Regions from separate parts of the Streptomyces sp. NPDC048182 genome, predicted to be linked through region 1. Evidence: riboswitches for the same ligand, from Rfam matches in the RefSeq annotation. Region 1 holds a riboswitch; each other region holds the start of a gene.

The links. A riboswitch is a leader RNA that binds a small molecule or an ion and turns the genes downstream of it on or off. The one in region 1 is predicted to bind cyclic di-AMP.
Positions count from the first base shown of each region.
Region 2: linked by a shared signal. The riboswitch ahead of ACGFZL_RS06645 (transglycosylase SLT domain-containing protein) and the one ahead of ACGFZL_RS18415 (peptidoglycan DD-metalloendopeptidase family protein) in region 1 are both predicted to bind cyclic di-AMP.
Region 3: linked by a shared signal. The riboswitch ahead of ACGFZL_RS27710 (M23 family metallopeptidase) and the one ahead of ACGFZL_RS18415 (peptidoglycan DD-metalloendopeptidase family protein) in region 1 are both predicted to bind cyclic di-AMP.
Region 4: linked by a shared signal. The riboswitch ahead of ACGFZL_RS09265 (C40 family peptidase) and the one ahead of ACGFZL_RS18415 (peptidoglycan DD-metalloendopeptidase family protein) in region 1 are both predicted to bind cyclic di-AMP.

Region 1 is NZ_JBIDAQ010000008.1:238,975-246,614, reverse strand. It holds gene ACGFZL_RS18435 (MerR family transcriptional regulator) at 1-65, shown strand, start outside; gene ACGFZL_RS18430 (plasmid stabilization protein) at 62-394, opposite strand; gene ACGFZL_RS18425 (MBL fold metallo-hydrolase) at 509-1,702, opposite strand; gene ACGFZL_RS18420 (SGNH/GDSL hydrolase family protein) at 1,849-2,634, opposite strand; gene ACGFZL_RS18415 (peptidoglycan DD-metalloendopeptidase family protein) at 2,829-3,641, opposite strand; cyclic di-AMP (ydaO/yuaA leader) riboswitch at 3,646-3,804, opposite strand; gene ACGFZL_RS18410 (tyrosine-protein phosphatase) at 4,089-4,889, shown strand; gene ACGFZL_RS18405 (DUF6126 family protein) at 4,903-5,022, opposite strand; gene ACGFZL_RS18400 (helix-turn-helix domain-containing protein) at 5,019-5,606, opposite strand; gene ACGFZL_RS18395 (aspartate aminotransferase family protein) at 5,667-7,052, opposite strand; gene ACGFZL_RS18390 (1-deoxy-D-xylulose-5-phosphate synthase) at 7,053-7,640, opposite strand, start outside.
Region 2 is NZ_JBIDAQ010000003.1:134,105-141,744, reverse strand. It holds gene ACGFZL_RS06650 (polyprenyl synthetase family protein) at 139-1,149, opposite strand; cyclic di-AMP (ydaO/yuaA leader) riboswitch at 1,681-1,837, shown strand; gene ACGFZL_RS06645 (transglycosylase SLT domain-containing protein) at 1,842-2,321, shown strand; gene ACGFZL_RS06640 (HAD family hydrolase) at 2,308-3,135, opposite strand; gene fahA (fumarylacetoacetase) at 3,465-4,721, shown strand; gene ACGFZL_RS06630 (M56 family metallopeptidase) at 4,921-5,859, shown strand; gene recQ (DNA helicase RecQ) at 5,873-7,640, opposite strand, start outside.
Region 3 is NZ_JBIDAQ010000017.1:63,028-70,667, forward strand. It holds gene ACGFZL_RS27690 (DUF5998 family protein) at 1-503, opposite strand, end outside; gene ACGFZL_RS27695 (GNAT family N-acetyltransferase) at 591-3,416, opposite strand; gene ACGFZL_RS27700 (HPr family phosphocarrier protein) at 3,517-3,798, shown strand; gene ACGFZL_RS27705 (GntR family transcriptional regulator) at 3,973-4,638, opposite strand; gene ACGFZL_RS27710 (M23 family metallopeptidase) at 4,763-5,533, opposite strand; cyclic di-AMP (ydaO/yuaA leader) riboswitch at 5,543-5,706, opposite strand; gene ACGFZL_RS27715 (pitrilysin family protein) at 5,908-7,296, opposite strand; gene ACGFZL_RS27720 (M16 family metallopeptidase) at 7,293-7,640, opposite strand, start outside.
Region 4 is NZ_JBIDAQ010000004.1:86,979-94,618, reverse strand. It holds gene ureG (urease accessory protein UreG) at 1-420, opposite strand, end outside; gene ACGFZL_RS09285 (urease accessory protein UreF) at 475-1,149, opposite strand; gene ACGFZL_RS09280 (urease subunit alpha) at 1,177-2,898, opposite strand; gene ACGFZL_RS09275 (urease subunit beta) at 2,891-3,202, opposite strand; gene ACGFZL_RS09270 (urease subunit gamma) at 3,214-3,516, opposite strand; cyclic di-AMP (ydaO/yuaA leader) riboswitch at 4,026-4,240, shown strand; gene ACGFZL_RS09265 (C40 family peptidase) at 4,244-4,717, shown strand; gene ACGFZL_RS09260 (ATP-binding protein) at 4,758-5,249, opposite strand; gene ACGFZL_RS09255 (helix-turn-helix transcriptional regulator) at 5,484-6,347, shown strand; gene ACGFZL_RS09250 (DUF397 domain-containing protein) at 6,357-6,578, shown strand; gene ACGFZL_RS09245 (8-amino-7-oxononanoate synthase) at 6,586-7,640, opposite strand, start outside.

The DNA of each region.
Region 1 (7,640 bases):
AGGCCCGCGACCGGCTGGCGGCGGCCCTGCGGGAGGGCACCGGCGGGGTCTCGAAGGCCGTCTAGCGGCCCAGGGCCTTGGCCAGTTCGTCCTTGGTCATCTTGGAGCGGCCGTCGATGCCGCGCTGCTTGGCCTCGTTGTAGAGCTGGTCGCGCGTGGGGCCCTTGGGACCGGTGCGGTTGCCCGAGCGCTGGCCGCCGCGCTGGTACGCCGACTTCGGGTCCTGCGTGGAGGACTTGCTGGCGGTGCGGGACTCCCCGGCGCGGGCGCGCTGCTTGTTGACGGTGCGCGCGGCGATCTCCTCGGCCCGCTTCTCGCCGGCGCCGCGCTCCTTGCTGCTCTCCTTGATCTTCTCGTACTGACGCTCACGCTTGGGGCTGGAACCGGCGGGCATGGCTCGTCCTCTCCTCGTCGCTCGAAGGCCCTCGAAGACCCTCGTCGCTCAAAGACGGGGACGACGGGTGCCCGGTCCGCCGGGGTCCATGCCCGCCGCGCCGCACCGGCTCGGTCAGCGGTCGCCCGCCAGGTCGGCCTCGTCGCGCAGCGGCTCGGCGGGGGCGGCCACCGGCCGGGGCCGGCGCCAGGGGGTCGGGCCCGGCCGGGACACGGTCCGCCACCAGGGGTCGGTGGGCAGTTCGCCGGCGGGTTCGAAGGGCGCGCCGGGCCGGGGGGTCGCCACGGCCTGGCCCGCCTCCTCGCCGGCGTCCCGGGTCCACTCCCCCGGCTCGGCCCAGGGGTGCGGGGCCAGGTTGAAGGTGCCCCAGTGGATCGGCAGCAGGGCCCCGGCGGGCCGGCCGCCCTGGAGGTCGAGGTGGGCCCGTACGCCCTCCTCGGGCGTCATGTGGATGTCCGGCCAGAACTCCGAGTAGGCCCCGATCTGGATCATCGTCGCGTCGAACGGGCCGTGCGCGGCGCTGATGTCCCGGAAGCCGTCGAAGTAGCCGGTGTCGCCGCTGTGGAAGACGCGGTGCCGCTCGCCGGCGACGACCCACGAGGCCCACAGGGTGTGCTGGGTGTTGCGCAGGCCGCGCCCGCAGAAGTGGCGGGCCGGGGTGGCGGTCAGGGTGAGGCCGCCGACGCGTGTCGACTCGTGCCAGTCCAGCTCGCGCAGCCGCCCGGCGGACACGCCCCAGCGCTCCAGGTGGGCGCCGACGCCCAGCGGCACGGCGAACAGGGTGTCGGTGCCGGCCAGCGCCTTGATGGTGGGCAGGTCCAGGTGGTCGTAGTGGTCGTGCGAGATGACGACGACGTCGACCGGGCCGAGGGCGGCCAGCGGCACGGGGGCCGGGTGCAGCCGCTTCGGGCCGGCGAACGGGAAGGGGGAGCAGCGCTCGCCCCAGACCGGGTCGAAGAGCACCCGCTGCCCGTCGATCTCGGCGAGCACGCTGGAGTGCCCCATCCAGGTGAGCCGCAGCCCGGTGGCCGGCGGGCGGGCTAGGTCGGCGAGGGTGGTGGCGTGCACCGGGACCGTGCCGGTCGGGGCGCGGTGGGAGCGCGCCTCCTTCTCGAAGTAGATCCTCGCGAACTCACGTGCCGAACCGGAGGGCCTGGTGCGGGCCTCGCCGCCGGGGTTCTGGAAGACACCGTCGCTGAAATGCGGCGACCTGCGGATCCGCGCCAGGCGCGCACCGCTCGGGTCCGCGCCGAAGGCCGCGGGGCGCAGTGCGCGGAGCCCGGGGTTCAGGGAACGGGGACCGGCCACGGTGCCTCCAGGTGCAGGGATGGAGCTTTCATTATGGTCGTCTCATGTGACGACGACGGCACCCGGTGCCGGGGTGCCGTCCGTGCAGGGTGGCCGCCCGCGAGCCGGCGCGCCCCGGTCACCGAGGCACCCGCCCCCTCCAACCCTCAGGCCACCGCCGTGATCCGCGTCCGGATGTCGGCCGGCGACAGCGTGCCCTTCGCCGTCACGTGGTCCCCCGACGACTGGCCCCGCAGCCGGCGCCCGATCCACGGCACCAGGTACTCCCGCGCCCACTGCACGTCGTCCCGCCGCACGTGCAGCGCGGCGCGCTGCGGCAGCGCCGGCCAGGGCTGGTCGGGGTCGGCCGGGACGGGCAGGCCGAGCACCTGGCCCGCGCGCAGCGCCACCCGGGTGTGGCCCTCGGCGGACAGGTGGAGCCGGTCCAGGTCCCAGGCCCTGCGGTCCTGGACGCCGCGCAGCGACCACAGGTCGAGCACCGGGCACCCGTAGCGGTCGGCGACGGCCCGCACATGTCCGTTGTAGGTGGCGATCTTGCCGCGCAGATGCTTCAGCACGGGCACGCCCCGAGTGTCGAACCCGGTCGTCACCAGCACCCGGCCGGCCGTCGCGGTCAGCGCCGCCACCGCCCGCTCGAAGCGCTCGGCGACCTCGTCCGGGTCGGTGCCGGGCCGGATGATGTCGTTGCCGCCGGCGCAGAAGGAGACCAGGTCCGGTGCGAGGGCGACGGCACGGGGCACCTGCTCGGCCACGACCTGGTCGAGGAGCCGGCCGCGCACCGCGAGGTTGGTGTAGGTGAAGTCGCCCTCGGGCCGCCGGTCGGCGAGCAGGACGGCGAACCGGTCCGCCCAGCCGACCGGCGACCCGTCGGGGCCCTGGTCGCCGACGCCTTCGGTGAAGCTGTCCCCCAGCGCCACGTACGACCCGATCACTGCTTCGCTGTCACTCTTCGAATCGTCTGCCACGTCGGCCCATGATTCACCTCGGAATGTGACCTACGCGACCGTAGGCGGGGCTTGACGAACGGTGAGAAAGGCCACGCCTAAAGTGTTGGCCAATTCAGGAATAACACCGAAGGCCGGACCCGGGGATCGTGGGTCCGGCCTTCGGTGGCGTGGCGGCGGCGTCAGAGAGAGACGCCGTGGGCGCGCAGGTAGGCGACCGGGTCGACGTCGGAGCCGTAGTCCGGCGTCGTGCGGATCTCGAAGTGCAGGTGCGGTCCGGTCACGTTGCCGGTGGCGCCGGAGAGGCCGACCTGCTGGCCCGCGGTCACGGCCTGGCCGGCCAAGACGGACAGCGCGGACAGGTGGGCGTACTGGGCGTAGTGGCCGTCGGCGAGCTTGATGACGACCTGGTTGCCGTACGCGCCGCCCCAGCCGGCGGAGACGACGGTGCCCGCGCCGACGGCCTTCAGGGAGGTACCGGTCGGGACGACGAAGTCGGTGCCGGTGTGGTAGCCGCTGGACCACATGCTGCCGGCCTGGTGGTACGGGGTGCCGATGGTGGCGCCGGCCACGGGGGCGGTGAAGCCGGTGGCGGCGGGCTCGGCCTTCGCTGCGGCCGGCTCGGCCTTGGCGGCGGGCTTCGCCGGCTTCGCGGCTGCGGGCTCGGCCTTGCCTGTGGCCTGCTCGCCGAGGGTGAGCTTCAGACCCGGGCGGATCAGCGACGGGTTGCCGCCGATGGCGTCGCGGTTGTTGTCGTACAGCTTCTTCCAGCCGCCGGACACGTGCTGCGCACGGGCGATCCCGGACAGGGAGTCGCCGCTCTTCACCGTGTAGGTGTGCGCCGTGGCGGCCTTGGCGGGAGCGGGGGCCGCGTGCGCGCCGGCGGCGCCCATCAGCGGGAGCGCGATCGCGGCGCTGCCGGTTCCGGCGACGGCGGCGATGGTGCGGGTGAGGCGGTTGGCCTTGGGACGGCGGTGCTTACCCTTCGCGGGCATGACGAATTCCTCTCCGGCGCCTGCGAGGTGAGCTGTCGGGTGCGGACTGGAGATGCCCGGCCGCGCGGAATGCGCGGCTTTACCCCTAGCCGTTCCGGGAACCGGAACAGGCGGTCTTACCTGTGGGTCCCCCGCTCCTGCCATGGACGGGTGCTTGACGATTTCTGGCTCCGGGCGGCGGCAGGATTGGGCGTCCGTCCGGATCGGAGGTGAACGTAAGTGACGGGGACCCGAGCCGACAAGTGCCGTCTTGATCCTTTATCGGAATTCCTCGTCACCCTGCGTCGATTCGGAAAGCGGGATTTCCCGCAAAGGGCCATAGGAATTACCTGAATTACGTGAACATGACGAGGCACGCACCGTCACGGTTATGACGCTCCTCACGCACCGCCGCACGTCGGACGGGGGGTGTCGTATCGTCGAGCCGTGACTTCATCCAGCCGTAACGTGACCGAGCACGCCCCGTCGGCCGAGCCCGAGCTGACCGGCGTACGCAATTTCCGTGACGTCGGCGGGCTGCCGGCGGCCGACGGGCGCCGAGTGCGGCACGGCGTGCTGTTCCGCAGTGGTCACCTCGCGCACGCGACCGCCGAGGACGCGGCGTTCCTCGCCTCGCTGGACCTGCACACGGTCTTCGACTTCCGCAACGCCGCCGACCAGAAGCTGGAGGGCCCGGACGTCGAGCTGCCGGGCGTGCGGAACGTCAACCTGCCGCTGAGCGACCCGGCCGACGGCGCCGAGTTCTGGAAGATGGTCCGCGACGGCGACCTCGACCAGCTGCGCGCCATCCTCGCCGACGGCAAGGGCGCCGCCCGGATGACCGCCTCCTACCGCTCGATCATCAAGGACCGCACCGCCGAGCACTCCCGGGTGCTGCACGCCCTGGCCGAGGACAGCGTCCCCGCCCTGATGCACTGCGCGGCCGGCAAGGACCGCGCGGGCCTGTCGGTCGCCGTGACCCTGCTCGCCCTGGGCGTGGAGCGCGAGGCCATCGTCGAGGACTACCTGAAGTCCAACGCCACGCACCGCCGTTACAAGGTGCAGCGCGGCTCCTCCTCCGCCTCGGCCTGGTCGCCCGAGGTCATGGAGCTGCTCAACCCGCTCTTCGACGCCCGCGCCGAGTACCTGGCGGCGGCCTTCGAGACGGTCGAGGAGACGTGGGGCGACGTCGACACCTACCTGGAGCGCGGGCTCGGCCTCACCCCGGAGACCCGGGAGCGGCTGCGCTCCCGGATGCTGGCGGACTGAGCCGCCCGCCCGGCTACTTGGCGCCCACCTCGAACAGCAGGAAGAGGAAGGCGCCGAAGACGTGGCCCAGGGCGATGTAGATGAGCAGCCGGACCCACAGGGCCCGCGGGAACTTCTCCTGCATGTCTCTCATGGCGTCTCCCCCAGGCACAGCGCGGTGGTCGGGCTCTGCAGCAGCGTGTGGACGAACAGCAGGTCGCACCCGTCGGCGTCCAGCGCGGCGATCCGGTGCGGGGTGAGCGAGTCGAAGTGCGCGCTGTCGCCAGGACCGAGGCGGTGCACGCTGTCGCCGAGCGCCAGCCGGAGCCGGCCGCGCAGCACGTGCAGCCACTCCTCGCCGGGGTGCACCCGCACGATGTCGCCCTGGGAGCCCTGGGAGTCGTGCGGCACGTGGACCCGCAGCGCCTGCATGCCGCGCCCCGACCCGCCGGCCCGGCGGTACGTCCAGCCGCCGGCGACCGTCGGCTCCATGTCGGCGCCGCGCACCACGGCCTCCCGCTCGGGAGCCGTCTCGCCGAGCAGGTCGGAGACGGTGGTGCCGTAGACGCGGGCGAGGGCGAGCAGCATCGGCAGCGAGGGCTGGCGCTGCCCGGTCTCCAGGCGGGAGAGGTGGGCCGGCGACAGCCCGGCGGCGCGGGCCGCGGCCTCCAGGGTGAGGGCGGCCCGGCGCCGCAGGGCGCGCAGCTGCGGCGCCATGACGGACTCGATGGAAGTCATGCCTCCATTGCAGCCCGGGCTTGCCTTTTGGGCAATCTTCTTGCCTCACAGGCAAAAGCGTCAGCGGTTGGCCACCGCCTGCTTGACCAGCGTCTTCCCGAAGTCCCACATCAGCCCGCCCCCAGTGTGCGCGTCCTCCATCACCTCGGTGAAGGCGTCCACGAACCGGTCCACGTCGTCGGCGTCGACGGTCAGCGGCGGGATCAGCTTGATGACCTCCAGGTGGTCCCCGGAGACCTGGGTGAGGATGCGGTGGCGCTGCAGCAGCGGCACCACCACCATCTGCGCGAACAGCCCCTTGCGCGCCGCCTGGAGCATCGTCCAGCGCCCGCGCAGCTTCAGCGACCGGGGCCGCCCGAACTCGATGCCGATCATCAGCCCGCGGCCCCGGACCTCGGCGAGCAGCTCGTAGCGGTCGACCAGCGCGGCAAGCAGGGACTTCAGCCGGTCCCCCATGGCCGCTGCGTTGGCGACGACCTCCTCGTTCTCCATCACCGAGAGCACCGCGAGGCCGGCCGCCATGGCCTGCGCGTTGGAGCCGAAGCTGGCCGAGTGGACCAGCACCCGGTCCATCGAGGAGTACACCTTCTTGAAGATCCAGTCCTTGCCCAGGGTGGCCCCCACCGGCACATAGCCGCCGGACAGCGCCTTGGCCACGCACACCAGGTCCGGCTCCACGCCGTCCTCGTGCTGGTAGGCGTAGAACCTCCCGGTGCGGCCGAGGCCGGTCTGCACCTCGTCGGCGATCAGCAGCGCCTTGTGCCGGCGCAGCAGCTCCTGCGCGCCGCGCAGATAGCCGGGCGGCGTCTCGTGCACGCCCTTGCCCTGCACGAGCTCCACGATCAGGGCGGCCACGTCGCCCTTGCGCAGCTCGGCGGCGAGCGCGTCCAGGTCGCCGAGCGGGACGGGCGTGTCGGGCAGCAGCGGGGCGAAGCCGTCGCGGAAGCCGTCCTCGCCGTTGACGGAGAGCGAGCCGGTGGTCAGGCCGTGGAAGGCGTGCGTGCAGTACAGGACCCTGGGGCGGCCGGTGGCGAACCGGGCGAACTTCAGCGCCGTCTCCACCGCCTCGGTGCCGCTGTTGCCGAAGAAGACCCGGTCCAGATGGGGGCTGTACGACAGCAGCCGCTCGGCGAGGAGGCCGGGCAGCGGCGGGCAGTCGAAGCGGGTCAGGTCGGCCAGCGAGGCGTCCAGGACGTCGTGCAGCGCCTTGCGGACGACCGGGTGGTGGCGGCCCAGGCCCATCACCCCGAACCCGGCGAGCATGTCCAGGTAGTCGTTGCCCTCGGCGTCCCAGAAGTGGGCGCCCTCGGCCCGCTCGTAGACCTTGTCGAAGCCGATGGTGCGCAGCATGCGCGGGAGCTGGTGGTTGAGGTGCCTGGCGTGCAGCTCGTACCGCTCGGCCCCCCGCTCGGCCAGCAGCGCGCCGAGGTCGAACTCCTTGGTCATTCAGTCTTCTCCTTGCGCGTGTGGCGTGGCGTGCGGCACGTGCGGGACCGGCGCGGGCCGCTCCCCGGCGGCGGCCAGGCCCGCCCCGATCCGGCCGGCGATCTCCACCGGCGTGAGGCCGATGTCGGCGAGCACCTCGGCGCGCGTCCCATGGGCGAGGAACCGCTCGGGGATCCCGAACCGCCGCACCGGCAGGTCCACCCCGGCGTCGCCGAGCGCCAGCGCGACCGCCGAACCCACCCCGGCCGCCCGGCTGTTGTCCTCGACGACGGCGACCAGGCGGTGCCCCGCGGCCAGCGCCGGCAGCGCCGGGTCGACGGGCTTGACCCAGCGCGGGTCCACGACGGTGCAGCCGATGCCGCGCGCGGCGAGCAGCTCGGCGGCCCCCAGGCAGACCGACGCCATCACGCCGACGGCGACGAGCAGCACCTCGGGCCGCTCGTCGGCGCGCAGCACGTCCATCCCGCCCACCCGGTCCACGGCCGGCACCGGCGGCCCGGCGGACTCCTTCGGGAAGCGCAGCAGGGTCGGCGCGTCGGCCACCGCCACCGCCTCGCGCAACTGGGCGCGCAACTGGTCGGCGTCGCG
Region 2 (7,640 bases), on a different contig from region 1:
ACCAAATCGGCGCCGAGGATGCGTCACCCCGCGGAGCCAACTGCGCGGGCTCCGCGTACTCCTGGGGTATGACGCGACGCGCCGTCACCTACCCGGCGGGAGGTAGGGGACGGCGCGCGGGGCAGGAAAGCGAAGGGCTCAGCCGGCCCGGTGGACCACCGCGTCGCACAGCTCCACCAGCGCGGTCTTGGCGTCGCAGTCCCGCAGCGGGGCCAGCGCGGAGCGGGCGTCGCTGGCGTAGCGGACGGTGTCCCGCCGGGCCTGCTCCAGGGCGGGGTGCGCGCGCAGCAGGCGCAGCGCCTCGGCGTGCCGGGCGTCGTCGGTGAGGTCGGAGTCCAGCAGCTCGCACAGCGCGCGGTCCTCGGCGAGACCGAGCCGCTCGGCCCGCTCGCGCAGCCGCAGCACCGGCAGGGTCGGGATGCCCTCGCGCAGGTCGGTGCCGGGCGTCTTGCCGGACTCGTCGGAGTCGGAGGCGATGTCCAGGACGTCGTCCGCGAGCTGGAAGGCGACGCCGAGCCGCTCGCCGTACTGGGTGAGCACGTCCACGACCGTCTCGTCCGCGCCCGACATCATCGCGCCGAACCGGCAGGAGACGGCGACCAGTGAGCCGGTCTTGCCGCCGAGCACGTCCAGGTAGTGGTCGACCGGGTCACGGCCGTCCTGCGGCCCCGCGGTCTCCAGGATCTGGCCGGTGACCAGCCGCTCGAACGCCACGGCCTGCACCCGGACCGCCTCGGGCCCGAGGTCGGCGAGGATCTGCGAGGCGCGGGCGAAGAGGAAGTCTCCGGTGAGCACCGCGACGGAGTTGCCCCAGCGGGTGTTCGCGCTGGCCACGCCGCGCCGCACGGCGGCCTCGTCCATCACGTCGTCGTGGTACAGCGTCGCGAGGTGGGTCAGCTCCACGACCACGGCGGAGGGCACCACGCCGGGCGCGTAGGGGTCGCCGAACTGGGCCGCGAGCATCACCAGCAGGGGGCGGAACCGCTTGCCGCCGGCGCGCACCAGGTGCTGGGCGGCCTCGGTGATGAAGGGGACCTCGCTTTTGGTTGCCTCGAGCAACCCTTCCTCGACAGCCACCAACCCGGCCTGGACATCGGCCTCCAGAGCCTGGTCCCGCACGCTCAGCCCGAACGGCCCGACGACGGTCACGAGGGGTCTCCTGTCTGCTGGTGTCTTCTGGCGATTACCCGGCTTGTCGATAGGTCGCTGCCACCACTCAAGTCAGCGTATCCGGTCACGTTTCGATCACCGCCAGCGCCCACCGTTACAGGCCGGTCGGTATCGGATCATGCGCGGTATGTTTTTGATCAAGGCATATGAGCAGACATCGACCGACATCCCCGGGGGTCGAGATCCCGCCACCGAGCGGATGTCCGCCACCTCCGGCCGATTGGCGACTAGTTGGGATGTATGCCTGTTTTGCGGCTCTCGTGACCGCCCGTGAGTTGGCTCACTCGGCCGGACCGGGCGGCCAGCCGCCCCTCCGCCGCGCCCGGCCTTGACCCGTAAGCGAGTTGACCCTTGGCGTACGCAAAGGATCAAGTCCACCAAATACCCCAGTTCAAGGTCAACAGGGCCTTTGGGTGATTCCTGCACTTGTTTCGGACATGTGCTCTCGCATACGTTCCCGGCCTGTCAGGCGGACGCCGAATCCTGCCACCGCCCGACGCACTCACATCCACTCGACACTCGCCGGCAGGAGCGGGGGACCCAGGTAAGTCGCCGCGCCCGGTCATCGCCGGAGCGGCTCGGGGTGAAGCCGTGCCCGTCAGGGCCCGGCCGGGCACCTCCCCGCCCGAACCCGACAGCTCACCTCGCAGGCGTAAGGAGAGGGACACACCATGTCTGCCAACGGTCAGAACCGTCGGACCCGCCTTGCCCGCAAGCTCGCCCTGGCCGGCACCGGCGTCGCCGTGCTCGCCATGCCGATCGTCGGAGCCGCCACCGCCTCCGCCGCCACCCCGGCCGCCAAGACGGCCACCACCGCGTCGGTGGCCTACCCGAACAACCTCGACGGCTGGATCCGCGAGTCGCTCGCCGTGATGGCCCAGCACGGCATCCCCGGCACCTACGACGGCATCCACCGCAACGTCATCCGCGAGTCGTCCGGCAACCCGCTGGCCATCAACAACTGGGACATCAACGCCATCAACGGCACCCCGTCCAAGGGCCTGCTCCAGGTGATCGACCCGACCTTCCAGACGTACCACGTCGCCGGCACGTCCTGGAACTCCTACGACCCGGTCGCCAACATCACCGCCGCCTGCAACTACGCGGCCCACCGCTACGGCTCCATCGACAACGTCTTCAGCGCCTACTGAGCAGACGCTCACTGAAGACCCGCTCGAGGACGACGGCCACGCCGTCGTCCTCGTTCGTCGTGGTGACCTCGTCGGCGACCGCCTTCAGCTCCGGGTGGGCGGCGGCCATGGCGACGCCGTGGGCCGCCCACTGGAACATGGGCACGTCGTTGGGCATGTCGCCGAAGGCGATCGTCCGCCGCCGGTCCACGCCCAGCCGCTCGGCGGCCAGCGCCAGGCCGGTGGCCTTGGTGACGCCGCACGGCTGAAGCTCCACGGTGCCGGGGCCGGACATGGTGACCGTCGCGAGCGAGCCGACCACCGACCTGGCGGTCGCCGCCAACTCGTCGTCCGGCAGGCAGGGGTGGCGCAGCAGCACCTTGCTGATGGGGGCGGACCACAGATCGTCGCGCCGGCCGACCCGCACCGCGGGCAGCGTCGGGTGGGGCATCCGGTAGCCGGGCTCGACGAGCGTCAGCCCGTGGACGCCGTCCTGGTCGACCGCGGCGTACACCTGGCCCACCTCGGCCTCGATCTTGCCGAGCGCGGTCTCGGCCAGTTCCCGGTCGAGCACGGCCGACCACAGCAGCCGGTGCGCGCCGGCGTCGTACACCTGCGCGCCCTGTCCGCACACCGCGAGCCCCGTGCAGCCGAGCCGGTCGAGCAGGGGCCGGACCCGGGGCGCCGGACGCCCGGTCACCACCAGGTGCAGCCCGCCCGCCTCGGCCACCCTCCCGAGCGCGGCCAGCGACCGTTCGGAGACGGTGTCGTCGCCGCGCAGCAGGGTGCCGTCGAGGTCGGTGGCGACGAGGGAGTACGGAGGGGTGCGGTCCATGATCAGAGAATACGGACACCGCCCCCGCCGGAACGGGCCGCGACCGCTTCCGCACACGGAAGTACGCGGACGTCCGGGCGGCCGTACGAGCCGGGTCCTGGCCCGCACGATCATGCCCGCTCCTGCGCGCTCCTGGCCGCTTGCGCGCCGAGGCCGGCACGCCGCCGGCGACGGTGCCCGGCGGCCGGTGCGCCGGACCGGCGTCCGCCCTCTCCCGCCGGGTGCGTCACCTCCTCGGGCACTGCCCAAGACCGTCGTCCCACCCGTAACGTGTGGCGCGGCCACGGATCACGTGGCGCACGGCGAGCACGAGAGAGAGGCAGCACCCGATGCCCCCCTTCGACGTCCCCGAGGGCGACCCCTTCGGCCCGCACAACCTTCCGTACGGCGTGTTCTCCCTGCCCGGCTCGCCGGAGCGGACGGTCGGTGTCCGGCTCGGCGACCACGTCCTGGACGCCGGCGCCGCCGCCCACGCGCTCGGCTCGCCCTACGTCACCCTGCTCGCCCGGCCCACCCTCAACCCGCTCCTCGCGGCCGGCCGCACCACCTGGTCGGACGTGCGGCGCGCGCTGACCGCCTGGGTGACGGTGCCCGCCCACCGCGAGGCCATCGAGCCGCTCTTCCACCCGCTGTCCTCGGTGGAGCTGCACCTGCCCTTCGAGGTCGCCGACTACGTCGACTTCTACGCCTCCGAGAACCACGCCCGCAACGTCGGCCAGATCTTCCGCCCCGACGCCGAGGACTCCCTCACCCCCAACTGGAAGCACCTCCCCATCGGCTACCACGGCCGCTCCGGCACGGTCGTCGTCTCGGGCACCGACGTCGTCCGCCCGTCGGGCCAGCGCAAGGCACCCGCCGACGCCGCCCCGGTCTTCGGCCCCTCCGTCCGCCTCGACATCGAGGCCGAGGTCGGCTTCGTGGTGGGCACGCCCTCCGAGCGGGGGCGTCCGGTGGCCCTCGGCGACTTCCGCGAGCACGTCTTCGGCCTGTGTCTGCTCAACGACTGGTCGGCCCGGGACGTCCAGGCCTGGGAGTACGTGCCCCTCGGCCCGTTCCTCGGCAAGTCCTTCGCCACCTCGGTGTCGGCCTGGATCACCCCGCTCGACGCCCTGGACGAGGCCCGGGTGGCCCCGCCCGCGCGCACCCACGAACTGCTGCCCTACCTGGACGACACCGACCCCGTGCAGGTCGAGCCCGGCGGCTACGACCTCCGCATCACCGTCGCCGTCAACGGCCACGTCGTCTCCGAACCGCCCTTCTCCACCATGTACTGGACGGCCGCCCAGCAGCTCGCCCACATGACGGTCAACGGGGCCTCCCTGCGCACCGGCGACCTCTACGGCTCGGGCACGGTGAGCGGGCCCGACGCCGGGCAGCGCGGCTCCCTCCTCGAACTGACCTGGAACGGCCGCGACCCGCTGGAACTTCCCGACGGCAAGCGGACCTTCCTGGAGGACGGCGACGAGGTGACCCTGACGGCCTGGGCCCCGGGGCCGGACGGCGCCCGGGTGGGCCTCGGCGAGGTGACCGGACGCGTGACCGGGCGCCCGGACGGGGGCGCGGACCGGGGCCCAGACCTCGGGTGACCCTCCGCGCCGCGATCCGATCGCGTCCGGCACCTGACTCGCACCGCCCGGCACCGTCATACTGGCGTCGGGCGGTGTGCGCGAGACGGTCCGGCCGGCTCCGACCCGGCCCCGTTCCGCCCGTCCGCGCCACCCGCGCAGCAGTCCCACCGCACCAGAGCCAGAGCCGACCTCCCGACCAGGATCCGGAGCCCGTGGCATGACCGTCTGCCTGCTCCTGCTGTTCGCCGTCGCCGCGACCGCCGCCGTGCCGGCGCCGCGCGCGCTGACCCGGTCGGCCTGGCCGGAGCGGGACCCCGTGGTGGCGCTGTGGGTCTGGCAGTGCCTGGTCGCCACGGTGCTGCTGTGCTGCCTGACCGCCCTGGCGCTCGGTGCCGCGGCCGTCTTCGGCACCGTCCGCGCCCAGCTCTTCGCCCCGGCGCCGCCGGCGGTGACCGCCGCGTACGACCTCTCCGCCGGCCCGGTCTGGGCGGCCGTACTGACCCTGCTGCTCGCCGGCGGCGCGGCCTGGACGACCGCCATGCTGGCCCGCGAACTCGTCGAGGCCCGCCGGCGCCGCTCGCGCTCCCGCGCCCAGCTGGACGAACGCGCCCCCGAGCTGCCCGCCGGGCTCGCCGCCGGACGCGGTCCGCTGCTGGTCCTGGAGGACGAGTACCCGGACGCCTGGTGGATGCCGGGCAGCCCGCCCCAGCTCATCGTCACCACCGGCGCCCTGCACCGCCTCACCGACCACCAGCTCGACGCCGTCCTCACCCACGAGCGCGGCCACGCCCGCGCCCACCACGACTGGCTGCTGCACCTGTCCACCGCACTGGCCACCGGATTCCCCCGCATCCCGCTCTTCGCGCACTTCTGCGACCAGACGCACCGGCTGGTCGAACTCGCCGCCGACGACACGGCCTCCCGCCGCTGCGGCAACCTGACGACGGCGCTGGCCCTGATCGAGTTGAACCAGCACCGCGGCGTGCTGTCCTGCGCCTCCAGCCACCGCCTCCTCGGCGAGCGGGTCGACCGACTGCTCGAGCCCCTGCCCAGGCTGGCGCCCCGCCGCCGCGCCCTCGCGACGGCGATCGCGGCGCTGGTGCCGCTGCTGCCCCTGCTGATCACTTTCGCGCCGGGGCTGACGGCGCTCGCTTAGACGCTGCGCGGGCTCATATCCAGTCGTCGGGCTCGGGCTCGTCCGTGGGCCAGGCGTCCTCACCGGACGCGGGCGCGGTGTCCTGCGCCTCGGGCGCCGCCCCGCCGCTCAGGCCGGCCAGCACCGCCAGCACGCCCTCCCCGTACGTCGCCAGCTTCTTCTCGCCCACGCCGCTGATCCCGCCGAGCTGTCCGACGGAGGTCGGCCACACCGTGGCGATCTCGCGGAGTGTGGCGTCGTGGAAGATCACGTACGCCGGGACGCCCTGCTCGCGGGCCTGCTCCGCCCGCCAGGCGCGCAGCGCCTCGAAGGCGGGGAGCAGCTCCTCGGGCAGCTCGGCCGCGGCGGCCTTCGCCTTGCGCTCGCCCCGGGTGCCCGTGCCCTTCGCGGCGGCCGGACGCTCGGGCTCCTTGCGCAGCGGCACCTCCTGCTCGCGCCGCAGCACCGCCCCGCTGGCCTCGGTCAGCACCAGCGTGCCGTACTCCCCCTCGACGGCGAGCAGACCCTGGGCGAGCAACTGCCGGGCGACGCCACGCCATTCGCCCTCGCCCAGCTCCTCGCCGATGCCGAAGACGGACAGCTGGTCGTGGTCGAACTGGATCACCTTCGCGGTGCGCTTGCCCAGCAGGATGTCGATGATCTGCCCGGCGCCGAACTTCTGCCCCCTCTCCCGCTTGAGGCGGACCACGGTGGAGAGCATCTTCTGCGCCGCGACCGTGCCGTCCCAGGTCTCCGGCGGGACCAGGCAGGTGTCGCAATTGCCGCAGCCGGCCGGGTCGGGTTCCTGGCCGAAGTAGGCGAGGAGCTGGCCGCGGCGGCAGCGGGCCGTCTCGCACAGCGCGAGCATCGAGTCGAGGTGGCCCTGGGCCCGCCGGCGGAACGCCTCGTCGCCCTCGCCGGACTGGATCAGCTTGCGCTGCTGTATGACGTCGTTCAGCCCATACGTCATCCAGGCCGTGGACGGCAGGCGGTCGCGGCCCGCGCGGCCGGTCTCCTGGTAGTAGCCCTCGACCGACTTGGGCAGGTCCAGGTGGGCGACGAAGCGGACGTCCGGCTTGTCGATGCCCATGCCGAAGGCGATGGTCGCGACCACGACCAGGCCCTCCTCGCGGAGGAAGCGGGACTGGTGGGCGGCGCGGGTGCCCGCGTCCAGTCCTGCGTGGTACGGCACCGCCTCCACGCCGTTGCGGGAGAGGAACTCGGCGGTCTTCTCCACGGAGTTGCGCGAGAGGCAGTACACGATTCCGGCGTCCCCGGCGTGCTCCTCGCGCAGGAAGGCCAGCAGCTGCTTCTTGGGCTCCGTCTTCGGCACGATCCGGTACTGGATGTTGGGCCGGTCGAAGCTGGCCTCGAAGTGCCGCGCCGACGGCATGCCCAGGCGCTCGGTGATCTCCTTGTGCGTGGCGCGGGTGGCCGTCGCGGTGAGGGCGATGCGGGGCACGTCCGGCCAGCGCTCGCCCAGCAGGGACAGGGAGAGGTAGTCGGGGCGGAAGTCGTGGCCCCACTGGGCGACGCAGTGCGCCTCGTCGATCGCGAAGACGGAGATCTTGCCGCGGGAGAGCAGGTCGAGCGTGCTGTCCAGGCGCAGCCGCTCGGGCGCGAGGTAGAGCAGGTCCAGCTCGCCGGCGAGGAACTCGGCCTCGGTCATCCGGCGCTCGTCGAAGTCCTGCGTGGAGTTCATGAACCCGGCCCGCACGCCGAGCGCCCGCAGCGCGTCCACCTGGTCCTGCATGAGGGCGATGAGCGGCGAGACCACGATGCCGGTGCCCGGGCGGACCAGG
Region 3 (7,640 bases), on a different contig from region 1:
CGCAGGCTCAGGTCGTCGGCGGTCGAGGAGCCGGTGTAGCCGTGGTCGGCCTCGCAGTTGGGGTCGCCGCAGGCGGCGGGCTCCAGGTCGAGCCGGGCGACGGCGCCCCAGCCGATGGTCAGCACGATCTCGCGGGGCAGGGTGCCCGGCTTGTACTGCTCCGGGTTGGCGACCACGCGGCTGACGACGATGGACGAGATCCGGCCGAGCTTCACCGACTCCGTGGACGTGGTCGCGTACGGGGTCGGGGAGGTGTCGTCGGCGGCCTGCTCGTCGGTGTGGCTGACGATGAAGCGGTTGCCGGTGAGCACGAGCACCGTGACGTGCCGGCGCACCTCGTTCTGGTCGAACGTCGTCTCCTGGTGGACCAGGTACGACCGGACGGGCTCGCCGCCCACGGCGGCCTCCACCGCCTCGGCCACGAGAGCCGGGTAGTAGCCGCTGCGTTCGATCGCCGCCCGCAGCCCCTGGGTCGTCGTACTGGTCTTGGCCATGGCGTCCATCCTACGGGGGCCCACCGACTGCGCGGCACGGTCGTGCGGCCCCCGCGGGCGGGACCCCGGCCGGACGCCGGTCGGGCCCCGGCCGGGTCAGTACGCCGGGAGGGTGCGCGGGCCGAGGTCGTCCCTGGCGGGCGGCGGTGCGAGGCGGACGGTCGCGCCGAGGACGCTCAGGCCCTTCGGGGCGACGACGACCGGTTCGAGGGTGACGGCGACGACCTCGGGGTGGTCGTCGACCAGCCGGGAGACGCGCAGCAGCAGCTCCTCCAGGGCCTTGGTGTCCACCGGCGCCGAGCCGCGCCAGCCGAACAGCAGCGGGGCGGTGCGCACCGAGCGGATCAGGGTGGTGGCCTCGCGGTCGGTGACCGGGATGAGCCGGTGCGCCGTGTCGCCGAGCAGCTGGGTGGCGGGCCCGGCGAGCCCGAAGGAGAGCGCGGCGCCTGCGGCCGGGTCGATGACGGCCCGGACCAGGGTGTCCACGCCGCGCGGCGCCATGGACTGCACCACCGGGCGCAGCTCTTCGGGGCGGCCGAACAACTCGGTCAACTCGGCGTACGCCCGGCGCAGTTGCTCCTCGTCGGCGAGGTCGAGGCGGACGCCGCCCAGGTCGGCGCGGTGGCGCAGGTGCGGGGCGGTCGCCTTGAGAGCGACCGGGTAGCCGAGGGCGCGGGCGGCCTCCGCGGCGTCGTCGGGGGTGGGCGCGGGCAGGGCGCGGTGCACGCGGATGCCGTACCGGGTGAGCAGTTCGCAGGTCGCCGCCTGGTCGAGGGCGGGGCCCTCCGCGCGCGCGAGGTGGCCGGCGATCAGCTCGGCGGCGCCCTTCTCGTCGATGTCGTCGTACTCCGGCACCCGGCCGGGATCGGCTGACTCGCGCCGCCACTGCCCGTAGGCGACGGCCTGCGCGAGGGCGCGGACGGCGCGCTCGGCGGCGGGGTAGGCGGGGATGAGGCGGGCCTCTTCGGAGGGTGCCGCGGGGGCGGGCGGGGCGGGGGAGGCGGGAGACGCGGGGGTGCTCGCCACCGGGGCCGCCGGCCGCGCCTGCGGGGCCGTGCTCGTCGCCGCCGAGAGGGCCTCCGCGAGGCCGCCCAGCTCCACGTGGACCACCAGGACCGGCTTGGCCGGCACCTCGGCCGCCGCCGTGCGCAGGGCCACGGCCAGCGCCGCGTCGCCCGGGGCGCCCTCCCCCGGCGTCGGGATGGCGGTCACCACCACCGCGTCGCACGTGTCGTCGGCCAGCGCGCGGGCCAGCGCCGCGTGGAAGTCCGCCGGGGCGGCCGCCGTCGTCAGGTCGAGCGGGGGCTGGGGCCGCAGCCCCTCGGAGAGGCACGCGTCGTACGTCAGCAGGCCGAGCGACTCCGAGTTGCCGAGGATCGCCACCCGGGGCCCGGCCGGCAGTGGCTGGCGGGCGAGCAGCAGGCCCGCGTCGACCAGCTCGGTGATGGTGTCGACGCGGATCACGCCGGCCTGCCGCAGCAGCGCGGAGACCGTGGCGTGCGGCAGCCGGGTCGCCCGGACCGCGTGCCCCTGCGGTGCGACGCCGCCGTGCCGGGCGCCCTGGACGACGACCAGCGGCTTGGCGGCGGCGGTGCGCCGGGCGAGCCGGGTGAACTTGCGCGGGTTGCCGATGGACTCCAGGTACATCAGGGCGACGTCGGTGTGCGGGTCGTCGTACCAGTACTGCAGGACGTCGTTGCCGGAGACGTCCGCCCGGTTGCCGGACGAGACGAAGGTGGACACCCCGGTGACGCCGGTGACCCCGCCGCCGCGCCGGTGCAGCCGGGACAGCAGGGCGATGCCGATGGCGCCGGACTGGGCGAACAGGCCGATCCGGCCGGGGCGGGGCGACTCGGGGGCGAGGGAGGCGTTGAGCCGGACCTCGGGCGCGGTGTTGATGATCCCGAAGGCGTTCGGGCCGATGATCCGCATGCCGTACGAGCGCGCCTGGCGCACCAGTGCCCTTTGGCGCTCGCGGCCCTCGGGCCCGCTGTCGGCGTACCCGGCGGAGACGACGACCAGGCCCTGCACGCCGTGCTCGCCGCACTCGTCGACCACCTCGGGCACCCGCTCGGCGGGTACGGCCACCACGGCGAGGTCCACGGGCCCGTCGATGTCGCGCACCGAGCGGCGGGCCGGCACGCCGCCGATCTCCGTCTCGCCCTCGGCGAGCCCCCGGTTCACGGCGTGCAGCCGGCCGGTGTAGCCGGCGTCCAGGATGTTGCCGAGCACGCTGCGGCCGACGCCGCCCGGCGCGCGTCCGGCGCCGACGACCGCGACGGAGCCGGGCTGGAGCAGCCGCTGCACGGACCGCGCCTCGGCGCGCTGCTCGCGCGCGTACTGCACGGCGAGCGAGCGGTCGGTGGGCTCCAGGTCGAACTCCAGGCGCACCACGCCGTCCTCGAAGCTGCGCTTCTGGGTGTACCCGGCGTCCATGAACACCTTGATCATCTTGGTGTTGGCGGGCAGCACCTCGGCGGCGAAGCGGCGGATGCCGCGCTCCCGGGCGACGGCGGCGATGTGCTCCAGGAGCGCGGAGGCGACCCCGCGCCCCTGGTGGGCGTCCTGGACCAGGAACGCGACCTCGGCCTCGTCGGCCGGCGCGGAGGCGGGGGTGCCGCCGGGGCCGATCCGGTCGTAGCGCACGGTGGCGATGAACTCGCCGCCGACCGTGACGGCGAGACCGACCCGGTCCACGAAGTCGTGGTGGGTGAAGCGGTGCACGTCCTTGGCGGAGAGCCGGGGGTAGGGCGCGAAGAAGCGGTAGTACTTCGACTCGTCGGAGACCTGCTCGTAGAAGCTGACCAGGCGCTCGGCGTCGTCGACCGTGATCGGCCGCACGCGCGCGGTGCCGCCGTCGCGCAGCACCACGTCGGCCTCCCAGTGGGCGGGATACGCGTGCCGGTCCGGCGAGGTCTGCATGCGCCCCAGCGTACGGCTCGCGCATGCCGCGCGATGTGGGAAACTGGTCTAGACAACCCTGCACCAGGTCAACCCTGCACCACTCGAAGGGCAGCATCACATGGCTGAGCGCCGCGTCAACGTCGGCTGGGCCGAGGGTCTCCACGCCCGCCCCGCCTCCATCTTCGTCCGGGCCGCCACGGCCACCGGGGTCCCGGTGACCATCGCCAAGGCGGACGGCAACCCCGTCAACGCGGCCTCCATGCTGGCCGTCCTCGGCCTGGGCGCGCAGGGCGGCGAGGAGATCGTCCTGGCCTCGGACGCCGAGGGCGCCGACGCCGCCCTGGAGCGGCTGGCGAAGCTGGTCGCGGAGGGCCTCGAGGAGCTTCCCGAGACCGTCTGACACCGCGACCCGACGCCACTGCGGGCATTTCGCGTGGGCCGGGCCGCGCCCTCATTTCGAGGGCGCGGGCCGGCCTTTCCCGTTACGAGAAGCACCCCCGGTCAAAGGGAAATCCTCCCAAACTCCCCTTTCGAGATCCCGCCGGGAATTCCCCTCTTGTATACGGCGCCCGTGTTAATTCCCCGCGCTCGGTGTGTTTACGGCAGGTTGCATTCTCCTCACCCGCAGCCGGTGGGCCGGCGCCGAGCGCTCGGCGTGCAGCGCCATCAGCATCCGCGCCCGCTCCCCGTCCCCGCGGGTCACCGCGTCGACGATCGCGCCGTGCTCCGCCCAGCACTGCACCGCGCCGGCCGGCACGTCGACGACGTAGAGCCAGGCGATCTTGTGGCGCAGCTGGGTGAGCAGCGCGGTCAGGGAGGGGCTGCCGGCGGCCTGGGCCAGGGTCTCGTGGAACCAGCCGCCCAGGGCGCGCAGGTCCTCGGACCCGCCCTGGCCGGCCCGCTCCTGGCCGAGGCGGACCAGTCCGCGCAGCACCTTCAGGTGGGCCTCGCTGCGGCGTCGGGCGGCCCGCCCCGCGCCGAGCGGCTCCAGCAGGGCGCGGGCCTCCAGGAGGTCGGCGGCCTCCTGCTCGCTGGGCTCCGCGACGCAGGCGCCCGCGTGCCGCCGGGTCACCACGAAGCCCTCGGCCTCCAGGGTGCGCAGCGCCTCGCGGACGGGGACGCGGGAGACGCCGTAGCGGCGGGCGAGCAGTTCCTCGGTGAGGCGGCTGCCGCGCGGGTGCACCCCGGCGACGATGTCGTCCCGGATCGCCGCGCACACCGAGTGCGCCGGAATTCGCATGGCCGACCTCCGCCTTAATCCCCGTGAAACGCCGACGACGGACGCGTCCTCAGCGACTCTGGGTCAAGACTCTAGGCCAATTCGGCGTTCTTTCCGACCGCCGACCGGAATTCGGGGATGTTTTTCAGACGTGGACGCCGTGCGAGCGGAGGTAGGCGACCGGGTCCATGTCCGAGCCGTACTCCGGACCGGTGCGGGCCTCGAAGTGCAGGTGCGGTCCGGTGGTGTTGCCGGTGTTGCCGGACAGCGCGATCTGCTGGCCGGGGGTGACCGACTGGCCGACCGAGACGTTGATGGACGACAGATGCCCGTACTGGGTGTACGTGCCGTCATGCATCTTGATCACGACTTGATTGCCGTACGCCCCGCCCCAGCCGGTCGTGACGACCGTGCCGGTGCCGACGGCGTGCACCGTGGTGCCGCTCGCGGCGTGGAAGTCGATGCCGGTGTGGCTGCCGGAGGACCACAGCGAGCTGCTGGACTGGTAGCCGGTGGAGACGTAGGAGCCGCTGATCGGCGCGACGAAGGTGTCGAGGCGCTTGCGCTCGGCGGCGCGGGCGGCCCGCTCCTTGGCCTCGTGGGCCTCCTTGGCCGCCTCGGCGGCCCGCTCGCGCGCGGCCTCTTCGGCGGCCTTGCGGGCGGCCTCGTCCGCGGCGGCCTGCTCCTGGGCGGCGGCCTGGGCGTCGATCTGATCGGCTATCGAGTCGCCGATGGTGATGACGGGGGTGAGGCCGGTCGTCTCCGGCGCGGGCTCGGCCTGGGCGGCCAGCGCCGGGGCGGCCAGGGTGCCGACGACGCCGGTGGCGGTGAGGGCCGCGACGCTCGCGGCACGGGCGGTGGTGCGCTGCATCCGGCTGGGCCGGCGGTGCTTCCCGGTGGCGCGCGTGAACGCCAAGAGGCTCGTCCTTTCCTTCCCTCTCGCCTACCGGGTTAGCTGACGGGTTCGGAGCAGGAAGGTCTCCTACGGGCCCCCTCGCTCGCGCGCGGGCGTCCGATTCACCCCAGGGACTGCGATGGGTCCCCGGCTCCCCTGGCTCGCGCCGTACGGGGACTCGGCGATGGCTGTCCGGTGCCGCGGGTGCGGCGCACTGCCTGACGAACAGCCCGGATGACGCTAAACGCGGCTGTGTTCAATTCTCAAACGCAACACCGGTTTTGTTGCGCACACCACAGCACAGAGAGGCAGTCTCTCCCCAATTCGGACACAGCACGGCCCTGGTGACGTTTCCGTACCAGGGCCGTGCGGGGGCCTGCCGCGCGCGCGTGCCGCTACTCGGCGGCCACCACGGTCACTTCGCCGATGCCGAGCGCCTCGACGGGCGCCTTGATCTGCGCCGCGTCGCCCACCAGGACCGTGACGAGCCGGTCCACCGGGAAGGCGCTGACCACGGCGGCGGTGGCCTCCACCGTGCCGGTGGCGGCGAGTTGGCGGTAGAGCGCCGCCTGGTAGTCGTCGGGCAGGTGCTGCTCGACCTGGTCGGCCAGGGTGCTCGCCACGGCCGCCGCGGTCTCGTACTTCAGCGGCGCCACGCCCACCAGGTTCTGCACCGCGATGTCGCGCTCGGCGTCGGTGAGGCCGCCGTCGGCCAGGGTGCGCAGCACGGTCCACAGATCGGCCAGCGCCGGCCCGGTGTTGGGGGTGTCGAAGGACCCGCTGATGGCGAGCATCGCGGCGCCGGTGCCGTCGGGCGCGGAGCGCAGCACCTGCCCGAAGGCGCGGACGCCGTAGGTGTAGCCCTTCTCCTCGCGCAGGACGCGGTCCAGGCGGGAGGTGAGGGTGCCGCCCAGGCAGTAGGTGCCGAGCACCTGCGCGGGCCAGACCCGGTCGTGCCGGTCGGGTCCGGTGCGCCCGATGAGCAGCTGCGTCTGGACGGCGCCGGGGCGGTCCACGATGACGACGCGGCCGGTGTCGTCGGCGGTGACCGGCGGCACCGGCCGCGGCTCGGCGGCGGAGCCGGTCCAGGCGCCCAGGGTGTCCGCGAGCAGCGCGTCGAGGTCCAGCCCGGTGAGGTCGCCGACGACCACGGCGGTGGCCGTGGCGGGGCGCACGTGGCGCTCGTAGAAGGCGCGCACCGCGCCCGCGTCGATGGCCGCGACGGTCTCCTCGGAGCCCTGCCGGGGGCGGGACATGCGGGCGTCGGCCGGGAAGAGCTGCCGGGACAGCTCCTTGGCGGCGCGGCGCGAGGGGTTGGCCAGCTCGTGCGGGATCTCGTCCAGCCGGTTGCGCACCAGGCGTTCGACCTCGCTGTCGGCGAAGGCGGGCGCCCTGAGCGCGTCGGCGAGCAGGCCGAGGGCCTTCTCCAGGCGGGAGGCGGGCACCTCCAGGCTGAGCCGGACGCCGGGGTGGTCGGCGTGCGCGTCGAGGGTGGCGCCGCAGCGCTCCAGCTCGGCGGCGAAGTCCTCGGCGCTGTGCTTGTCGGTGCCCTCGGAGAAGGCGCGCGCCATGATGGTCGCGACGCCGTCCAGGCCGGCCGGCTCGGCGTCCAGCGGGGCGTCCAGGGACACCTCGACGGCGACGACCTGCTGGCCGGGGCGGTGGCAGCGCAGCACGGTGAGACCGTTGTCCAGGCTGCCGCGCTCGGGGGCCGGGAAGGCCCACGGCTTGGGCTCGCCGGCCTGCGGCTGCCCGTGGAATTCCATGGTGGCCAGGTCGGTCACTTGGCCGCCTCCTCGTTCTCGTCGCCTTCGGCGGTCTGGGGCGCGGTGGGCTCGTAGACCAGCACCGCGCGGTTGTCCGGGCGCAGGCGGGCCCGGGCGGCCTCCTTGACCTCCTCGGCGCTCACCTCCAGGACCCGCTGCACGGCGGTGAGGGCGAGCTGCGGGTCGCCGAACAGCACGGCGTACCGGCACAGTTCGTCGGCGCGGCCCGCGACCGTGCCGAGCCGGTCCAGCCACTCGCGCTCCAACTGGGCCTGGGCGCGCTCCATCTCCTCGGCCGTCGGGCCCTCCTCGGCGAACCGGGCCAGTTCCTCGTCGATGGCGGCCTCGATGACCGGCACCTC
Region 4 (7,640 bases), on a different contig from region 1:
GGCGTCCACCAGGCCCCGGGAGAAGGTGGCCGTGAGGTTGTCGCCGCCGGACTCCACCAGGACGAGGTCCAGCGGACCCGCCTCGTCCTCCAGGTCCTCCACCGCCTCGAGGTTGGCGGAGATGTCGTCGCGGATGGCGGTGTGCGGGCAGGCACCGGTCTCGACGGCGCTGATCCGCTCGGGCGGCAGCACCGCCTCACGGAGCAGGAACTCGGCGTCCTCGCGGGTGTAGATGTCGTTGGTGACGACGGCGAGCGACAACTCCTCCCGCAACGCCCGGCACAGCGCGGCGACGGTAGCGGTCTTGCCGGACCCGACGGGCCCCCCGAGCCCGATCCGCAACGCCCGGCGGGTGCCGTCGGGGCGGCGGGCGTCGGCGCTCACCGCTGCCGTGTGGTCGTGTGTGTGGTCGAGGTGCATGGGGATCAACTCCTGGTGACGCGGGGGCGGGTCTGGATCGCGATGCGTTCGGGTCTACGAGGCGAACAGCCGTACCGGCCAGGCCGCGTGGGCCTCGGCGCCCAGCTCGAGGAGGGGGGCCGAGGGGGCCGGCAGGGTGTCGGGGCCGTCGGACGCGGCGGTGCGGGCCGCCCGTACGGCGTCCTGGGCCACGCGGTCCACCTCGGGTGCCAGCCGGGCCAGTACGGCTGTCGCGTCGAACGGGTCAAGGCCGAGCAGCCGCACCACGGCCGTCGCCGGGCCGCCGACCCCCTCGTACGCGGAGCAGTACGCCGCGTCCTCGGGGCCGAGTCCGGCGGCGCGGGCGGTCACCCCGAGGACGACCGGCTGATGGGCGCCCTTGGGGAACAGCGCGGCCAGCGCGTCGAGTTCTTGGTGCGGCCAGGTCGCGCGGGCGGCCCGCATCAGCTGCCGGCCGAGCCTGCGCGCCGCCAGCCGCAGCGCCGGCGAGGGCGTGCGGGCGTCGGCCGCCTCGTCGAGGGCGACGGGGTCGGCGCCGAGCGCCGCCGCCGCGGCGAGCGACGCGGTGACGAGGCCGGTCGTGTGCAGCCGGCCCCGGCAGAACGCGGCAAGGCTCGCGGCGTCGGTGACGCGGCCCGCCTTGACCGCGGCCTCCGCCCCGCCGGAGTGGGCGTGCCCGCCGGCGGGGAAGCGGCCGTCGGCCAGGACGAGCAGGGCGGCGCGGCTCATGGACACCTCATGGACGACTCGCCCCGCTCAGAACAGGAAGTACCGCTGGGCCAGCGGCAGTTCGGCGACGGGTGCGGGCTCGACGAGTTCGCCGTCGATGGTCACGGCAAAGGAGTCCGCGGCGACCTCGACCCGCGGCAGGGCGTCGTTCTCCCGCATGTCCGCCTTGGTCCGCCCGCGGGTGGACCGGATAGGCACGAGCGACCGGGACAGGTTCAGCCGTTCGGGCAGCCCGTCGGTGATGGCCTGCTCGGCGACGAAACCCAGCGAGTTGGCGGCCGGCGCCGTGCCGTACGCGCCGAACATCGGCCGGGGCAGGATCGGCTGCGGGGTCGGGATGGAGGCGTTGGCGTCGCCGATCTGGGCGTAGGCGATCTGCCCGCCCTTGAGCACCAGTTGCGGCTTCACGCCGAAGAAGCGCGGGTCCCACAGGACCAGGTCGGCGAGCTTGCCGGTCTCCACCGACCCGACCTCGTGCTCGATGCCCTGCGCCACGGCCGGGTTGATGGTGTATTTGGCGACATAGCGACGTGCCCGCCGGTTGTCGGCCCGGGTGTCGCCCGGCAGGAAGCCGCGACGCCGCTTCATCACGTGCGCGGTCTGCCAGGTCCGCATGATCACCTCGCCGATGCGCCCCATGGCCTGGGAGTCCGAGGACATCATGGAGATGGCGCCGAGGTCGTGCAGGATGTCCTCGGCCGCGATGGTGCTGGGCCGGATCCGGGACTCGGCGAAGGCGAGGTCCTCGGGCACGGCCGGGTTCAGGTGGTGGCAGACCATCAGCATGTCGAGGTGCTCCTCGACGGTGTTGACGGTGTGCGGGCGGGTCGGGTTGGTGGAGCTGGGCAGCATGTGCGGCAGCGACACCGCCGTGATCATGTCGGGCGCGTGCCCGCCGCCCGCGCCCTCGACGTGGAAGGCGTGCAGCGTGCGGCCGGCCACGGCGGCGAAGGTGTCGCCGACGAACCCGGCCTCGTTCAGGGTGTCGGTGTGCACGGCGAGCTGGACGCCGGTCTCCTCGCACACGTCCAGGCAGGCGGAGATGGAGGCGGGGGTCGCCCCCCAGTCCTCGTGGATCTTGAAGCCGAGGATGCCCGCGCGCACCTGGTCGCGCATCGACTCCTTCGACATGGTGCTGCCCTTGCCGAGGAAGCCGATGTTGACGGGGCTGGACTCCAGGGCCGCGAACATCCGCGCCACGTGCCAGGAACCCGGTGTCACCGTGGTGGCCTTGCTGCCCTCGGCAGGGCCGGTGCCGCCGCCGATGAGGGTGGTGACGCCCGAGGCGAGGGCCTCGTCGATGAGCTGCGGGGCGATGAAGTGGACGTGGGTGTCGATGCCGCCGGCGGTGAGGATCTTGCCGTTGCCGGCGATGACCTCGGTCTCCGGGCCGATGACCAGGTCGGGGTGGACGCCGTCCATGGTGTCGGGGTTGCCGGACTTGCCGATGCCGGTGATCCGGCCGTCGCGGATGCCGACGTCGGCCTTGACGATGCCCCAGTGGTCGAGGACCACGGCGCCGGTGACGACGGTGTCCGGGGTGCCCTCGGCGCGGGTGGCGCGCGACTGGCCCATGGACTCGCGCAGCACCTTGCCGCCGCCGAAGACGGCCTCGTCGCCGGAGCGCCCGGGGCCGCCGCAGCGGTCCTCCTCGATCTCCACGAGCAGGTCGGTGTCGGCGAGCCGGATGCGGTCGCCGGTGGTGGGCCCGAACAGGTCGGCGTAGGCGGCGCGGGAGAGGTCAGGCATCGAGGGCACCTCCGGTCTCGCCGCGCAGGCCGAGGACGACACGGGCGCCCGCGAGGGGTACCAGCTCCACCTCGACCGGGATGCCGGGCTCGAAGCGGACGGCGGTGCCGGCGGGGATGTTCAGGCGCTTGCCCCGGGCGAGCGCGCGGTCGACGTCGAGGCCGGGGTTGGCCTCGGCGAAGTGGTAGTGGGAGCCGACCTGGACGGGCCGGTCGGCGGTGTTGAGCACGGTGAGCCGGGTGACCTCGCGCCCCTCGTTGAAGGGCACCGGCTCGTCGGCGAAGAGGATCTCTCCGGGGATCACGACCGGCCCCGTCAGATGATCGGCTCGTGGACGGTGACGAGCTTGGTGCCGTCCGGGAAGGTGGCCTCGACCTGCACGTCGTGGATCATCTCCGGGATGCCCTCCATGACCTCGGCGCGCTGGAGCAGCTTGCGTCCGGAGGCCATGAGTTCGGCGACGGTGCGGCCGTCGCGGGCGCCCTCGAGGATGTGCGAGGTGATGAGCGCGACGGCCTCGGGGTGGTTGAGCCGCACCCCACGCGCCCGACGCTTCTCAGCCACATCGGCCGCCACATGGATGAGCAGTCTCTCCTGCTCGTGCGGGGTCAGTTGCACGCGTCCCACCTCACAGAACCTCACGTCGGACCACCCCGGTCCGGCTGCCGCGGCCACCGCGACGGTCCAAGATGTAACACACAGGCAAGCAGCGGAATGCGCCTGTCGCTACACGGAAAACCGCAGGTGGATCGGTGTGAGAGTAGGTTTCTCAGGTTTCCGGCGCATCACCAGGTTTTGACCGACTGATTACCGCTGCCAGGGACGGGGGCCCGAAGCGGCCGGAGTTGAAACGAGCCGAACGACTTACCCCCTTTCGGCGTAGCGACACCACCGATTTCCGAAGGGTCGCGGTTGCGTGCCGCGTGCACTCATCTTCCGGAATGAGCCCTTCCGTTACTGCTCCGGGCATCTGCCCCACCGGTCGCAATGCCTCGAACGGGATGATGGCCACCCGATCGGGCGAGTGGTGAGTAACAACACAGAAGCCACGTTCCGTTGGGATTTTCCGACTTCCATGGGACAAGATCCGTGACTGACGACAAGCCCCCGCCGCACCGGCGGGGCGATCCGGGCGGACGCCGAGTCCTGCCGCCGTCCGGGTGTCCTGGTCGACAGGAGTGGATCGGCAGGAGTGGAGGACCCGAGCACGACGGGTCGCCGGAACGGTTCCGACAGGACCGGCCCGAGCGTCCCTTGGGGTGAAGCCGCGCACGCGCGGCCGGGCTACTTCGCCAGCCCGAATCCGACAGGTCATCCTTCACAGGCGGCTGACGAAGGGTTGCGCATGTCTGCGCTCAATCGTGTCCCGTCGCTGATGGCCCGGGCCGGCACGGCGTCCGCGCTGACCATCGCCGCCGTGGGCGGCTCGATCGCGGTCCCGGGTGCCGCCTCCGAGGCCGCCGCGGCGACGCACGCGACGAAGGCCCTCCAGATCGCGGCGTCCAAGAAGGGCGCGCCGTACCGGTACGGCGCCATAGGGCCGAGCCGGTTCGACTGCTCGGGGCTGACGCTCTACTCGTTCAAGAAGGCCGGCAAGAAGCTGCCGCGCACCGCCGCCCAGCAGTACAACAAGACGCGCCACGTCTCCGCCAAGAGCCGCAAGGCCGGGGACCTGGTGTTCTTCCACTCGGGTCGCGGTGTCTACCACGTGGGCATCTACGCCGGCAAGGGCAAGCTCTGGCACGCGCCCAAGACCGGTGACGTGGTGCGGCTGCAGAAGATCTGGACGAGCAGCGTCTGGTACGGCCGGGTGAAGTAGGCCCGCGCCGGTGAAGTAGGCCCGCGCCCGTACCCACGGCTTACGGCGCCACCGCCGCCGTACCGCTCCCGGCGATGGTGGCCGGCGTCGGCGCGGCCGGCGCGGGGACGATCGGCGGTGTCCAGGGCAGCTCGACGGAGACGGTCTTGCCGCCCTCCCGGGTGGGCCGGATCCGGAGCCGGCCGCCGCACTCCGCCGTCAGCCAGCGAATGATCACCATGCCCCGGCCGTTGTCCTGCTGGACGGCGGCCGGCAGGCGCTTGGGCAGCCGGGGGTGGCTGTCGGTGACGCCGACCCGCAGCCACTGGTCGTGGTCGAGGGCCAGGTCCACCGTGAAGGTGGGTGACATGCCGAGCGTGTGCTGCACCGCGTTGGTCGCCAGCTCGGAGACGATCAGCCGGACGGTCTCCGCCGCGTCCGCCTCCGCCGGCAGCCCCCACTCCGCCAGGGTCCCGACCACGTAGGTGCGCGCGGCGGCCACCGAGGCGGGATCGCTCGGCAGAGTGACGGATGCTTCCAGATGGTCTGCCATGGCGACCTCGTCCCTTTCCCACGGGCCCGCCGTCCGACGCTCCGACACGGAGCGGCTGGTTCGAGTACGGTCCCGCACTGGTGGTTCGTCCGCCAGAGTGCCATCACCGCGGGGGCGCCGGGCGGCGATCCCCCAAGATGTGCATATATCTGTCGCTCGAAGCGGTGAACTCTGCGACGGCAGAGCGTATTCGGGCGGCATGGGGACAGCGCCCGGGAAGCGGGGGAGATGGCCATGCAGCACGGTCCGGTCGTGCGCCGGCGGAAGCTGGGCGCGGAACTGCGCGCCCTGCGCGCGGCGGCGGGGATCACCAGCGGCGAGGCGGCCCGGCTGGTGGGCTGGCACCAGTCGAAGGTCAGCCGGATCGAGACCGGGACCAGCGGGGTGAGACCGGCCGACGTGCGCCTGCTGCTGGACGCCTACGGGGTGCACGACCCCCGGTTACGGGAGCTGCTCTCGACGCTGGCGGGCGCCGAGGACGCCGGCGCGGGCCGGCACCACTGGTGGCATCCGTACCGCGGGGTGCTGCCCCCGGCCTACCGGGACTTCCTCAGCCTGGAGTCGCAGGCGCGGGCGATGCGCACCCTGGAGACCAGCGTGGTCCCGGGGCTGCTGCAGACCCCGGAGTACGCCCGGGCGGTGACCCGGGCCGCGGTGGACGGGCTGCCCGACGAACGGCTCGACACGCTGGTCAAGGTGCGCCTCGCCCGGCAGGACGTGCTGCACGGGGATCCGCCGCTGCGGCTGAGCGCGGTGCTCGACGAGGCTGTGCTGCGCCGGCAGGTCGGCGGGGCCGGGGTGATGGCCCGTCAGCTGACCCGTCTCGTGGCGGCGGCGCGGCTGCCGCACGTGCGGCTCCAGGTCCTGCCGTTCAGCGCCGGGGCGCACGTGGGTGTCACCGGCCCTTTCGTAATCTTCTCTTTTTCGAGCACTTCTGATCTGGATGTGGTCGTTCTCGACCAACTGACGAGTAGTTTCCATCTCGAACGGAAAGAAGACCTGGAGGCCTACACCGAGGCCTTCACCACCCTCTCGATCCATGCTCTTTCGCCCGAGGACTCGTTGGACTTCATCGCCGCGACAGCGGCAGGCGCGTAAGGAGGCACCATGTCCGCACTTCCTCGGTACATCCCGTCCAGCACCGCTCTGCACGGCGTGCGCTGGCTGCGCAGCAGCCACAGCACCGGTGCGAACAACTGCGTGGAGACGGCCCGGCCGCGGGTCGGCCCCTGGGCCGGCCTGCTCGCCGTGCGCGACTCCAAGGACCCCGCGGGGCCCGCGCTGCTCTTCTCCCCCGGGAGCTGGGCCGCCTTCACGGCCGGCGTCTGACCGACGCTCACGGCCGCGTCTCACCGATCACCCGTACCGCGCGCGCGACCTGCCGCTCCGTCAGGTCCGCGCGCGCGGTCAGCCGGAGCCGGGAGACGCCGTCGGGCACGGACGGGGGCCGGAAGCACCCCACGGACAGCCCGGCCGCCCGGCACTCCGCCGCCCACCCCACGGCCGCCTGCGGCGAGGGCGCCCGCACCGAGACGACGGCGGCGTCGGGACGTACCGCGTCCAGGCCCGCGGCGGTGAGCCGCGCGTGCAGCTCGGCCGCCACCGCCCGCGCCCGCCCCGCCCGCTCCGGCTCCCGGCCCAGCAGTCTGAGCGCCGCGAGGGCCGCGCCCGCCGCCGCGGGGGCCAGCCCGGTGTCGAAGATGAACGTCCGGGCGGTGTTGACCAGATGGGCGATCACCCGGGCGGGCCCGAGCACGGCACCGCCCTGGCCGCCCAGCGACTTCGACAGGGTGACCGTCGCGACCACGTCGTCCGCGCCCGCGAGGCCGGCCGCGTGCGGCGCGCCCCGGCCACCCTCGCCCAGCACCCCGAGGCCGTGCGCGTCGTCCACCAGCAGGCCGGCGCCGCGCTCGCGGCACGCCGCGGCGAGGGCGGCCAGCGGGGCGGCGTCGCCGTCGACGGAGAAGACGGTGTCGGAGACGGCGACGGCGGGCCCGTCGTGCGTGCGCAGCGCCTTGCGGACGGCGTCCGGGTCGGCGTGCGCCACGACCTGCGTGGTGCCCCGGGCCAGTCGGCAGCCGTCGATCAGCGAGGCGTGGTTGCCCGCGTCGGAGACGACGAGCGAGCCGTGCGGCGCGAGCGCGGTGACCGCGGCGAGGTTGGCCGCGTAGCCGGAGGAGAGCACCAGGGCCGCCTCGAAGCCGCAGAAGGCGGCCAGTTCGCGCTCCAGCTCGGTGTGCAGCCCGGTCGTGCCGGTCACCAGCCGGGAGCCGGTCGCGCCGGCGCCCCAGGTGCGGGCCGCCCGGGCCGCCCCCTCGGCGACCTCGGGGTGCCGGGCCAGCCCGAGGTAGTCGTTGCTCGCCAGGTCGAGCAGCGGGGAGTCGGCCGGAC